Regions from separate parts of the Bradyrhizobium sp. LCT2 genome, predicted to be linked through region 1. Evidence: riboswitches for the same ligand, from Rfam matches in the RefSeq annotation. Region 1 holds a riboswitch; each other region holds the start of a gene.
The links. Region 1 has a riboswitch for S-adenosylmethionine ahead of EI171_RS07955 (O-succinylhomoserine sulfhydrylase). Riboswitches for the same ligand answer to the same signal wherever they lie in the genome.
Positions count from the first base shown of each region.

Region 2: linked by a shared signal. The riboswitch ahead of EI171_RS41780 (homoserine O-acetyltransferase) and the one ahead of EI171_RS07955 (O-succinylhomoserine sulfhydrylase) in region 1 are both predicted to bind S-adenosylmethionine.
Region 3: linked by a shared signal. The riboswitch ahead of EI171_RS13535 (metallophosphoesterase) and the one ahead of EI171_RS07955 (O-succinylhomoserine sulfhydrylase) in region 1 are both predicted to bind S-adenosylmethionine.

Region 1 is NZ_CP034432.1:1,553,739-1,557,725, reverse strand. It holds gene EI171_RS07960 (2'-deoxycytidine 5'-triphosphate deaminase) at 107-1,243, opposite strand; SAM riboswitch at 1,324-1,403, shown strand; gene EI171_RS07955 (O-succinylhomoserine sulfhydrylase) at 1,478-2,665, shown strand; gene EI171_RS07950 (SGNH/GDSL hydrolase family protein) at 2,793-3,785, opposite strand; gene EI171_RS07945 (lipolytic enzyme) at 3,798-3,987, opposite strand, start outside.
Region 2 is NZ_CP034432.1:8,850,398-8,854,384, reverse strand. It holds gene EI171_RS41795 (prephenate/arogenate dehydrogenase family protein) at 1-729, opposite strand, end outside; gene hisC (histidinol-phosphate transaminase) at 726-1,823, opposite strand; gene EI171_RS41785 (chorismate mutase) at 1,856-2,704, opposite strand; SAM riboswitch at 2,908-2,987, shown strand; gene EI171_RS41780 (homoserine O-acetyltransferase) at 3,079-3,987, shown strand, end outside.
Region 3 is NZ_CP034432.1:2,752,973-2,756,959, forward strand. It holds gene EI171_RS13525 (MFS transporter) at 1-887, shown strand, start outside; gene EI171_RS13530 (carboxylesterase/lipase family protein) at 905-2,413, shown strand; SAM riboswitch at 2,437-2,515, shown strand; gene EI171_RS13535 (metallophosphoesterase) at 2,563-3,309, shown strand; gene EI171_RS44735 (hypothetical protein) at 3,390-3,548, shown strand; gene EI171_RS13540 (aspartate/glutamate racemase family protein) at 3,594-3,987, opposite strand, start outside.

The sequences.
Region 1 (3,987 bases):
CGAAGACCGGGCGATCCAGTATTCCAGAGGCAGTTATGATTGAATCGAGACGCCGCGGCGTACTGGATGCCCCGGTCGAGCCGGGGCATGACAGTTGGAGATGTCGCTACACCCGAAAATGTTTCGAGAGCTTCAATCCCTGCGCCTGGTAGTTCGAGCCGATGCGCTGCCCGTACATCGCGTCGGGGCGGGCGAGCATCTTCTCGTAGACGAGGCGGCCGACGATCTGGCCGTGCTCGAGGATGAACGGCACCTCGCGCGAGCGCACCTCCAGCACGGCGCGCGATCCCAACCCGCCGGCACCGGCATAGCCGAAGCCGGGATCGAAGAAGCCGGCATAGTGCACGCGGAATTCGCCGACCAGCGGATCGAACGGCACCATCTCGGCTGCAAAGTCGGGTGGCACCTGCACGGCCTCTTTCGAGGCGAGGATGTAGAACTCGCCGGGATCGAGGATCAGGCTGCCGTCGGGCCGGGCCGAGATCGGCTCCCAGAAGTCCTCGACGGAATAGCCGGAGCGGCGATCGACGTCGACGACGCCGGTGTGGCGCTTGGCGCGGTAGCCGACGAAGCCGCTCGCCTTCTCGCCGGAGAGATCGACGGAGACGGCGACGCCGCCGGACAGATCGGCATCGTCGATGTCGACGAGGCGCTCGGACGCATGCAGCGCATCGAGCTCGTCGGCATTGAGGATGGCGTCACCGGTGCGGAAGCGCACCTGCGACAGGCGCGAGCCCTCGCGCACCAGGACCGGAAATGTCTTCGGGCTGATCTCGGCATAGAGCGGGCCGTGATAGCCGGCACCGATCATGTCGAAGCGGCGGGTACCGTCGGCGATCACGCGGGTGAAGACATCGAGGCGGCCGGTGGAGCTCTTGGGGTTCGCAGCCGCGACGATCTCCGGCGGCAGCGCCAGGCTCTCGAGCAGCGGCACGATGTAGACGCAGTTGGTTTCCAGCACCGCGCCGTCGGCAAGGCTGAACTCGTGCAGCTTCAATTCGTCGATGCGCTCGGCCACCGTGGCGCCGGGACCAGGCAGGAAGCTGGCGCGGACGCGATAGGCGATGTCACCGAGGCGGAGGTCGAGGCTCGCCGGCTGGATCTGGCTTTCGACGAAATCGTATGCGGGCAGGATGAGGCCCGCCTCCGCCATCGCCGCGATCATGCGGTCGGGCAGGATACCATTGGCGTCGGCGGCGATCGTGAAGCTCAACCGGGGGTCCTCGTCAGGGGTCAAACGCATCCGGACGTGCGGGAAATACTAGCCTTTTACGGCTATCCGATGGACGCCTTGACGGAAAGGCCATTGCGGAATATGAGCATCACTTATCCCGTGGTGATTTGAGCCGGCCGGCTTGCAGCCACGTTAAATAAGTCGCTAAACAGGCCGGGGACCTCTGTGATCCCGGCCCGTGGATATATCCAGGCCGGTTTTTTTGTGACCGTTTTCGACGAGACGGTCATGTCGGAGGTACCTATGTCGAAGTCGCCTGCCACTTACCGTCCCGAAACCCGCCTGGTCCATTCCGGCACCCTGCGCTCGCAATTCGGCGAGACGTCGGAGGCGCTGTTCCTGACCCAGGGCTACGTCTACAACAGCGCCGAGGAGTGCGAGGCGCGGTTCAAGGGCGAGGATCCCGGCTTCATCTATTCGCGTTATTCGAACCCGACCATCTCGATGTTCGAGCGCCGCATGATCGAGCTAGAAGGCGCCGAAGCGGCGCGTTCGGCGGCGACCGGCATGGCCGCGGTGACGACCGCGATCCTGGCGCCGCTGAAGACCGGCGACCACGTGGTCGCCTCCCGCGCGCTGTTCGGCTCGTGCCTCTACGTCATTCAGGATCTGTTGCCGCGCTACGGCATCGAGACCACGCTGGTCGACGGCCTCGATCTCGACCAGTGGCAGCGGGCCTTGCGGCCGAACACCAAGACGTTCTTCCTGGAGAGCCCGACCAATCCGACGCTCGACGTGCTCGACATCCCCGGCATCGCCGAGATCGCGCACAAGGGCGGCGCGCGGCTCGTCGTCGACAACGTGTTTGCGACGCCGATCTGGCAGAGCCCGCTCGCGCTCGGCGCCGACGTCGTGGTCTATTCCGCGACCAAGCACATCGACGGCCAGGGCCGCTGCCTCGGCGGCATCATCCTGTCGTCGGAAGCCTTCGTCGCCGAGCACCTCCACAATTTCATGCGCCAGACCGGGCCGTCGATCTCGCCGTTCAACGCCTGGGTCTTGCTCAAGGGCCTGGAGACGCTGGCCGTGCGCGTGCGCGCGCAGACCGACACCGCGGCACGCGTTGCGGAAGTGCTGGCCGGCCATCCGAAGATCTCGCGATTGATCTATCCCGGCCGCGCCGATCATCCGCAGGCAGCGCTGGTGAAGAAGCAGATGCGCGGCGGCTCGACGCTGGTCGGCTTCGAGGTCAAGGGCGGCAAGGCGGCCGCGTTCCGCGTGCTCAACGAGCTCAAGCTTGCGAAGATCTCGAACAATCTCGGCGACGCCAAGAGCCTCGTCACCCATCCGGCAACCACGACGCATCAGCGCCTGAAGCCGGAAGACCGCGCCGCGCTCGGCATCAGCGAGGGCTTCATCCGCTTCTCCGCGGGGCTGGAGCATGCGGACGATCTGATCGAGGACCTGACGGCGGCGCTGGAGAAGGCGTGAGGCGATCGAGCTCTCGTACGGTGGGCAAAGCGAAGCGTGCCCACCATTCACCACCGAGCTGGCGATAGATGGTGGGCACGGCGCGCGAAGAGCGCGCCTTTGCCCACCCTACGGCTACGCAGCCGAACTACATCGGCCGGTACGCCCGCACGTCCCCGGGCACGTTGACCCCGAGCTTGATCTGGCCGACGGAGCGGATGATGTCGTCGCCGAGGAGCTGGGCGAAGCAGGCATAGCCCCAATCGTTCATATGCAGGCCGTCGGCGATCACGAAGCTCTCGACCGGGATCGATTGATTCTCGTGCCAGTCGCGCATCACCTCGAAGCGCGGGAAGATGCCGACGTGACGGAGCTCAGCGACCTTGCCGAGCAGCTTCACCATCTTGCCGGCACTCTCCTTGCGCTGGTTGACGGCCGGCGAATATTGCGGATCGACCAGCACGATATCGGCACCGCCGGCGGCCTGGATGCGGGCGATGCCGTCCTCGACCATCTTGGCGGTGTCGCCGGGATCGAGATTGCGCAGCACGGCGTTGGTGCCGACCTGCCAGATCACCATGTCCGGATGCACGTCGATCACCTCCTTCTGGAGGCGCTTCATCATCTCGGGCGCGTCCTCGCCGCCGACGCCGGCATTGATGACGGTGATGTCCGCGGTCGGATATTGCCGGCGCAACTGCGCCGCAAGACGGTTCGGATAATTGAAATCGGGCGAGCTTGCGCCGTAGCCGGCGGTCGACGACGAGCCGAACGCGACGATCACGACAGGCTTGCCGGCGACGAGCTTGCTTGCGACATGCGGCAGCGACCCCATCGCCTTCGCGCCGCCCTTCGGCGGCAGGCAGGGGACGCGGTTGAAGACGTCACCGGCGGATTTCGCGACCTGCTTCACCTTGTCGATGGCGCGCGCGGTGATGCCGCGCTGTTCGGGAGACGTCGCGGCGACGGTGGTCTGGGAGGGCGATGCCGGAGCGGGATTAGCGGCCTGCGCGGGCGCGGGCGTTGCCTGCGCGGCCTGCGCCTGCGCGCGCGACTGCGAAACAGGAGTCAGCAACAGCAGCGCCGCCGCCACGGGTGCAGCCAGCCATGACGTCAGGCAAAAAGGGCGGATAGAACTCATTAACACTAGACCTCAATTTTGCTGCTGGGCCGGCCCCAGATGGGCTGCGTCGATCACGAACTGTGCCAACGCCCGGCCAAGGCAATCGTGGACCTGTTTCGCGAGCTCAGGCCCGCGGGACGGGCTGAACAGGTCGAACTGACCCTGATCATTCCACTGCCGCATGATCGCGAAACGGTCGAACAGCGGGATATCGTGCTCC
Region 2 (3,987 bases), 2.1 Mb from region 1:
GAGGAAGACGTCGCGCCACATCGTCGGGTCGGACGCCGCGATGCGGGTGAAGTCGCGAAAACCGCCGGCGGAGAACTTGATCACTTCCGATTCCGTCACCTGCGCCAGCTCGTCGGCGGTGCCGACGATGGTGTAGGCGATCAGATGCGGCAGATGGCTGGTGATCGCGAGCACGAGATCATGATGATCCGGCGTCATCACCTCGACCTTGGCACCCATCGCCGCCCAGAAGGCGCGCAAGCGATCGGTGGCCGACGCGTCGACGCCTTCCGGCGGGGTGAGGATGCACCAGCGGTTGATGAAGAGCTCGGCAAAGCCGGAATCCGGCCCCGAGTGCTCGGTGCCCGCCACGGGGTGCGCCGGCACGAAATGAACGGTCTTCGGCAGATGCGGCGCCATGTCCCTGACGATCGCGCCCTTCACAGAGCCGACGTCGGAGACGATCGCGCCGGGCTTCAGATGCGCGGCGATCTCCTGCGCCACCGGTCCGCAGGCGCCGACGGGAATGCAGAGGATGACGAGATCGGCATCCTTCACCGCTTCCGCATTGGTCGCCACGACCTGATCGACGATGCCGAGCTCGAGCACGCGCGCGCGCGTCTTCTCCGAGCGCGCGGTGGTGACGATCTCGCCGGCCAGGCCCTGGAGCTTCGCAGCGCGCGCGATCGAGCCGCCGATCAGGCCGAAGCCGATCAGGGCGATGCGCTGGAAGTGCGGCTGTACGCTCATTTGCCGGCCATGAAGTCGCGCAAACCGTCGACGACGAGGCGGTTGGCCTCCTCGGTGCCGATGGTCATGCGCAGGGAATGCGGCAGGCCGTAATTCTTCAATGCCCGCAGCACGAGGCCTCGCTTCGTGAGGAAGGCGTCGGCGTCGTCCGAGGTCCTGCCCCTGTCGGTCGGGAAGTGGATCAGCACGAAATTGGCGACGCTCGGCGTCACCTTCAGGTCGAGCTTGCCGATCTCTTCGGTCAGCCAGTTGCGCCAGGTCTCGGTGAACTGCTTCGACATCGCCTGATGCGCGGTGTCCTCGATCGCGGCGACCGCGGCGTACATTGCCGGCGTCGACACGTTGAACGGACCGCGGATGCGGTTGACCGCGTCGATGATGTGCTCGGGCCCGAACATCCAGCCGATGCGCAGCGCGGCGAGGCCGTGGATCTTGGAGAAGGTGTGCGTCACCACGGTGTTCTCGGTGGTGGCGACGAGCTCGATGCCCATCTCGTAATCGTTGCGCGAGACGTAGTCGCAATAGGCGGCGTCCAGCACCAGCAGCACGTGCGAGGGCAGGCCGGCGCGCAGGCGCTTGACCTCGTCGAACGGAATATAGGTGCCAGTCGGGTTGTTCGGATTGGCGAGCCACACCAGCTTCGTCTTCGGCGTCACAGCCTTGAGGATGGCGTCGACGTCGCAGGTGAGATTCTTCTCCTGTGCAATGACGTTCTTGGCGCCGACTGCCATGGTGGCGATCGGGTAGACCAGGAAGCCGTGCGTGGTCGAGATCGCCTCGTCGCCCTGGCCGAGAAAGGTGTGGGCGAGCAGGTTGAGGATCTCGTCCGAGCCGGCGCCGCAGATGATGCGGTTGGGGTCGAGGCCGAAGCTGCGGCCGATGGCTTCGCGCAGCACTCGCGAGGTGCCTTCCGGATAGTCTTCCAGATGATCAGCCACCTTCTTGAAGGCCTCGATCGCCTTGGGTGAGGGGCCGAACGGCGTCTCGTTGGCCGAGAGCTTGAACACCTTGCGGCCCGGCTCCGGCACCGGGCTCTTGCCGGGCGTGTAGGGCGCAATATCGAGAATGCCGGGGTTCGGCACGGGGCGGGACATCTTCAACTCCGGAATGGCAGGCGGCTCGTAACTTACGATTTCGACCCGGTCGGGGGCACCGTATAGCGCGTCGCGTGGCTGCCGACGAGGGCCGTGGAGCGCACCGAGGCCCCCGCCTCGATCAGGGCAGCCTTGATCTTGTCGATGCTGCTCGCGCTCGTGACCGAGACCAGCAGCGCGGCGCCATCGAAGGCGGTATCGGGCACCGCCACGATGTCGGCGAGCGGCGACAGCGCCCGCGCGATCTCGGCATTCCACCCCGAGACGCGCACGCTGAAAGTCTCCACCTCCGTCACCAGGGCACTGTCGGCGACGCGCGAGATCGCGAACACGGGCAGCGCGGCCGGATGGTCGGCACGCTCGACGAAGGGCAGCCGCGCGATGATCTTCGGTGCGCCTTCTGCTTCCAGCTCCAGCCACCACGGGGTGCGGCTGGAAGTCGCCGAGACCAGCGCCAGATCGCCCTTGGATTTCGCGACCGCCTCGACCGCGGCCTGCGCGCTGAAATGCGCGACGTAAGGCACGGTGAAGCCGAAATGGAATCGCACGGAATCGCGCATCGCGGGCTCGCTCACCGAGATGTCGGCATGCACCGCGAACGGCGCCTGCACGTAAGTGAACGTCGCGATGATGACGCGCCAGATGCTCTCGACCGTGTCGAGCGGCAGGATGCCGCGATGGCGCTCCACGATCCGCCGCATCATGTCGGCCTCGCGCGCAGGCCGGAACGCCGAGCCCACCTCCTGGGTCTGCTTCACCTGGATCAGGCGGTCGATGATGTCGCCGCGCTGCATCAGGAGGCGATGCATGCCCTCGTCGATCGCGTCGATCTCCTTGCGCAATTCCTGCAACGATGGTGGCGCGGGCGGACGTTGGGACATATCTGGCAAGTGCTGTTGAGAGGCGTTCCAATGCGGGTCCATCAGGTCGGACCCGCCGCGGTCGATGTCTTGATTAGGCAGTCGGAGCGGCGAAAGCAAAGAGAAATGCAAAGGGAAATCGGGCCTTTTCGGCTGACGCGACGGGGACGAATTTGGTCAATCAGGACCGTATCTTGACGAAAACCGTCCAAGCCGTTAAGTTTTGCCTGTTCCGTGGTCATTTGAGCCGGCCGGCTTGCAGCCACGTTAAAAAACTCGCTAAACAGGCCGGGGACGCTTCCGATCCCGGCCGAACCTATCGTTCAGGCCGGGTTTTTTATGGCCTGATGCAAGTAGCGGTCTGAAGTCGGATCGCAAACGAGGTCGATGGTCAGATGGTTGGCGTCACGTCGATATCCAGTCCCGCGATCAGTGCCGATGAGCGGTCGCATGAGGTGGATCATCCGAGCTCGCTCGTCGCGCATTTCGGCGCTGATCAGCCGTTGCCGCTCGACTGCGGCATAGATCTCACCCCGTTCCAGATCGCCTACCAGACCTATGGCGAGCTCAACGCCGATCGCTCCAACGCGATCCTGATCTGCCATGCGCTGACCGGCGACCAGCATGTCGCCAATGTGCACCCCGTCACCGGCAAGCCCGGCTGGTGGGAAACCCTCGTCGGTGCGGGCCGTCCGCTCGATCCGAGCCAATACTTCATCATCTGCGCCAATGTGATCGGTGGCTGCATGGGCTCGACCGGGCCGGCCTCGATCAATCCCGCGACCGGCAAAGTGTGGGGCCTGGATTTCCCGGTCATCACCATCCCTGACATGGTTCGCGCGCAGGCGATGCTGATCGACCGGCTCGGCATCGACACGCTGTTCGCGGTGGTCGGCGGCTCGATGGGCGGCATGCAGGTGCTGCAATGGACGGCGGCCTACCCCGAGCGCGTGTATTCCGCGCTGGCAATTGCCTGCTCGACGCGGCACTCGGCGCAGAACATCGCCTTTCACGAGCTCGGTCGCCAGGCTGTGATGGCCGATCCCGACTGGCACAATGGCGGCTACGCCGATCGCGGCATCCATCCGCATCGCGGCCTTGCGGTCGCACGGATGGCGGCGCACATCACCTATCTCTCCGACGCGGCGCTGCATCGCAAGTTCGGCCGGCGCATGCAGGACCGCGACCTGCCGACCTTCTCGTTCGACGCCGACTTCCAGGTCGAGTCCTATCTGCGCTACCAGGGCTCGTCCTTTGTCGAGCGCTTCGACGCCAACTCCTATCTCTATCTGACGCGCGCGATG
Region 3 (3,987 bases), 1.2 Mb from region 1:
TGACGCTGGAGCATTCGGCCAACTCCAACCGCGCCTTCTTCACGAGCTGGACCCTGAGCGGCACCCAGGCCGGTGCGATCCTGGCGACGCTGGTATTCATTCCGGTATCGAGCCTGCCGGAGGACCAGCTTCTGAGCTGGGGCTGGCGCGTTCCGTTCCTGCTTTCCGCTCTGGTGCTGCTGGTCGCCTACCTGGTGCGGCGGACCATGCCGGAAACGCCCGTGTTCGAAGACATCAAGGGCAAGGCGCAAGTTGCGCGCTTCCCCGTCGTCGCCCTGCTGCGCGACTACTGGCCCGACGTGCTGCGCGTCATCGTCTGCGCGCTGATCGCGACCGTGAGCACGATGACCGCCGTGTTCGCACTCGGCTATGCCACCAGCAAGTTCGGCGTCGCGCGCCCGACCATGCTGTGGGCCGGCGTGCTCGGCAACGTCACGGCGCTGCTCACCCAGCCGCTCTGGGCCCTGCTCGCCGACAAGATCGGCCGCAAGCCGGTGTTCATCGGCGGCGTGCTCGGCTGCGCGGTGCTGCTGTTCCCGTACTTCATGCTGGTGACGTCAGGCAACACGATCGCGATCTTCGCCGCCGCGATGATCCTGTCCGGCATCGTCTACGCCGCGCCGAACGCGATCTGGCCGTCGTTCTACGCCGAGATGTTCGAGGCGCGCGTGCGCTATTCCGGCACCGCGATCGGCACGCAGCTCGGCTTTCTCGTCGCCGGCTTCACGCCGCTGGTGAGCGCGAGCCTGGTCGGGGAGGGGCCGAACGGCTGGATCCCCGTCGCGATCTTCGTCGCCTGCTGCTGCGTGATCTCGGCAGCCGCTGCGGCGACGGCGCGCGAAACCCACACCGTCGACATCGCCGATCTCGGCAAGCGGCGCGCTTGAGTGAAGACGAGGCACGCATGCTGACCAGCGCAGTTCAGACCACGAGTGGCCCCGTCGTCGGCACCACGCAGGCCGGTATGCGTGCCTTCAAGGGCGTGCCGTTCGCAACCGCGCCGCGCTTTGCCAAGGCAATGCCGCCGAAAGCGTGGACGGAGCCGCTCCGCTGCACGGGCTACGGTGCTTACGCGCCGCAGCCGGGCCATCTCGATCATGCGGACGAGGCTGCCTGTCTCAGCCTGAACATCTGGACGCCGGCAGAGGCCGATCGGCCGCTGCCGGTGCTGGTCTTCATCCATGGCGGCGCCTTCGTCACCGGCGGCGGCGCCGACTATGACGGCGCATTCCTCGCCGCGCACGGTCCGGCGGTGATCGTCACCATCAACTACCGGCTCGGCCCGCTCGGATTCCTGCAATTGCATCGCCTTGGGCTCGGCGAGGCCAACAACCTCGCGATCTCGGATTCGCTCGCCGCCCTCGACTGGGTGCGCGCCAATATCGCGGATTTCGGCGGCGATCCTGACGCGATCACGCTGTCCGGCCAGTCGGCCGGCGCCTCGATGGTGATCGCGCTCGCAACCCTGCCGCAGGCCAGAGGCAAGTTCATTCGCGCCCTCGCGCTCAGCGCGCCCGGGCGGAACATCATGAGCGCCGATCATGCCGACGACGTTGCACGCCGCGTGCTTGCCGAGCTCGAATTAGCGCACGACCCAACCGCGATTGCCTCTTTGCCACTGCCAAAGCTCTTCGCGGCGGTGGAGCGCGTCAGTCGCAGGCTTGCGGACGAGACCGAACAAGGCACCGTGTTCGGCCCGGTGCTCGACGGAATCGTGATTCCGCGCGAGCCGCGGGACGTCTTCGCCGAAGGAACCTTGCGCGACATTCCGCTCTGGCTCGGCTCCTGCCGCGACGAGATGGTGATGTTCCTGAAGAGCACGCCGCCGGCCGCGATGATCCGCACCACCGAACGACAAGTGCGCGCCGCAGTCGGCGATGCCGGCTGGCAACGTCTGCTGGCGTATTACCGCGCCACAGCGCGCGTCGACGAGGATCCGTACGAGGCGCTGCTGTCCGACGCGTTCTGGCATCGCCCCATGGCAGATCTTGCGCGGCTTCATGCCGCGGCTGGCGGCGCGGTGTGGCTGAGCCGGTTCGACCATCGCCCGGCGCTGGAGCCGTTCCTGTCGCAGGGGCCGACCCACGGTGCCGACAATGCCTGCCTCTGGGCGCACCCGCCGGATTTCATCGACCGCCCGATCCTGAAGCGCAAGGGCGGGCCGATGACGCCCGAGGATATCGAGGTCGCCGCGCGGTTTCAGGCAAGCGTGCTGCGCTTCGTCACATCCGGCGCGCCCGACATCGCGGAAGCCTGGCCGCGGTTCGAGCCGGCCAAGGAGCCGCTCGCAATCTTCGGCCAGCCGTTCCACATTGTGCCTCTCAATGAAGGCGTGCGCTCCCGCCTGTGGGCGGAGCTGTCGGCCCAACGCGGCGCGCCGCAGGCTCCGGCCGCGCGAGCGAAGATCGGTTGATCGCAGCACCTTGGTCATGTAAGCGTTCGTCCAGCGCCGATTTGATCCTCAGCTTGCGGGCGCTTCTAAAAATGCAGCTAAAGAGACCCGCTATCCCTGCATCGTCCCGCATTGGGTGAATCGTCGGCCATCTCGAATGGAGAGGCCAAGTGAAATTTGCTGCCATCGCGGATGTGCACGGAAATCGTCCGGCGCTCGAAGCCGTCCTTGCGGACATTGCTGCGCTCGGCATCAACGAGGTCGTGAACCTGGGCGACCATGTTAGCGGTCCGCTCGAAGCGGCCCGAACGGCTGACCTGCTGATGGAGCGAGGCTTTCCGTCCATCAAGGGCGATCAGGACCGCATTCTCGTGGAGCTGTGGCAGGCCGGCACATCGGCGCGCAGCGATTTCCGAGAGCTCGAACGCAAGCATTTCGAGTGGATGGCAAGCATGCCGTCCACGCTCATGTATAGGGGGCGGGCGTTCCTGTGCCATGGATCGCCAGGGAATGATGCTGCGTTCTGGCTCGACCACATCGCGGGCGACGGCTGCCCGCGTCCGAGCCGGATTGATTCTATTGAGGCCGGCGCCGAGGGGATCGACGCCGAGATCATCCTGTGCGCACACACGCACATTCCGCGCGTGGTGCGTCTGAAGGATGGCCGGCTGGTCGTCAATCCCGGCAGCGTTGGATTGCCCGGTTACGACGGGAAGATGCCCGTTCCCTACGTGGTCGAGGTCGGCACCCCTCATGCGTGTTACGCAATTCTGGAGCATGCCAACAGAGGCTGGTCCGCGACGCTCCGCTACGTGGCCTACGACACCACGGCCATGGCAGCATTGGCGCGGGCCAGGGGAATGCTCACCTGGGCGAGCGCGATTGCAACGGGCTGGGTGCAGCGGGATCACCTGTAATCTGCTTCACACGCGAATGCGCCGAGTAACGCTAGATGAAGTGAGGCCTCGCTTCCGCGCGGCCCGCTTCGGAGCTGGCGATGATTGCTGCACTGGCAAGAGCAATATCCCGCGCGACGGGAACCAATGTCGATGTCGAGACTCTGAAAGTCGTCGTCATATTCTCGGGAGCGGGCCTGCTGCTCTCACTCGTTGCCGCAATGATCTACGGACAGGCTGTCAACGCCGCCTTATTTTAGGCTCCTGCGCGTTCATCGCGCGCCTCGGCGCCCGTCCCGGCTGGTTCAGCGCAGGAACGGCACGGGATGGGCCGCGCGATGGAAGAAATTGATCAGCGTGTTGATGTCGAACACCGGCAGACCCGACACCTCGGCGACGTCCCGCGAGAATGGGCACATGTTGGTGCACTCGAACAGGATCGCGCCGGGATTTTTGCAGGACGCCATGAAGGCTTCCGTCATCTCGATCATCTCGGCGCGCAGCACGTCAGTGTCCAGCTCTTCGCGGCCGAGAATGTAGGTTGCGGGAAACTGCGCATCGGGCTTCATGCCCTGGATTTGAACGAGAATGTCGTCCGGCGACCAGCCGACGCCGCGGAAGTGCCCTTCGTTCACGTGGTGGCCGCGTTCGGTGAAGATGCCGATGACCTTGCCGGGCGGCAGCATGGCGTGGATCAGC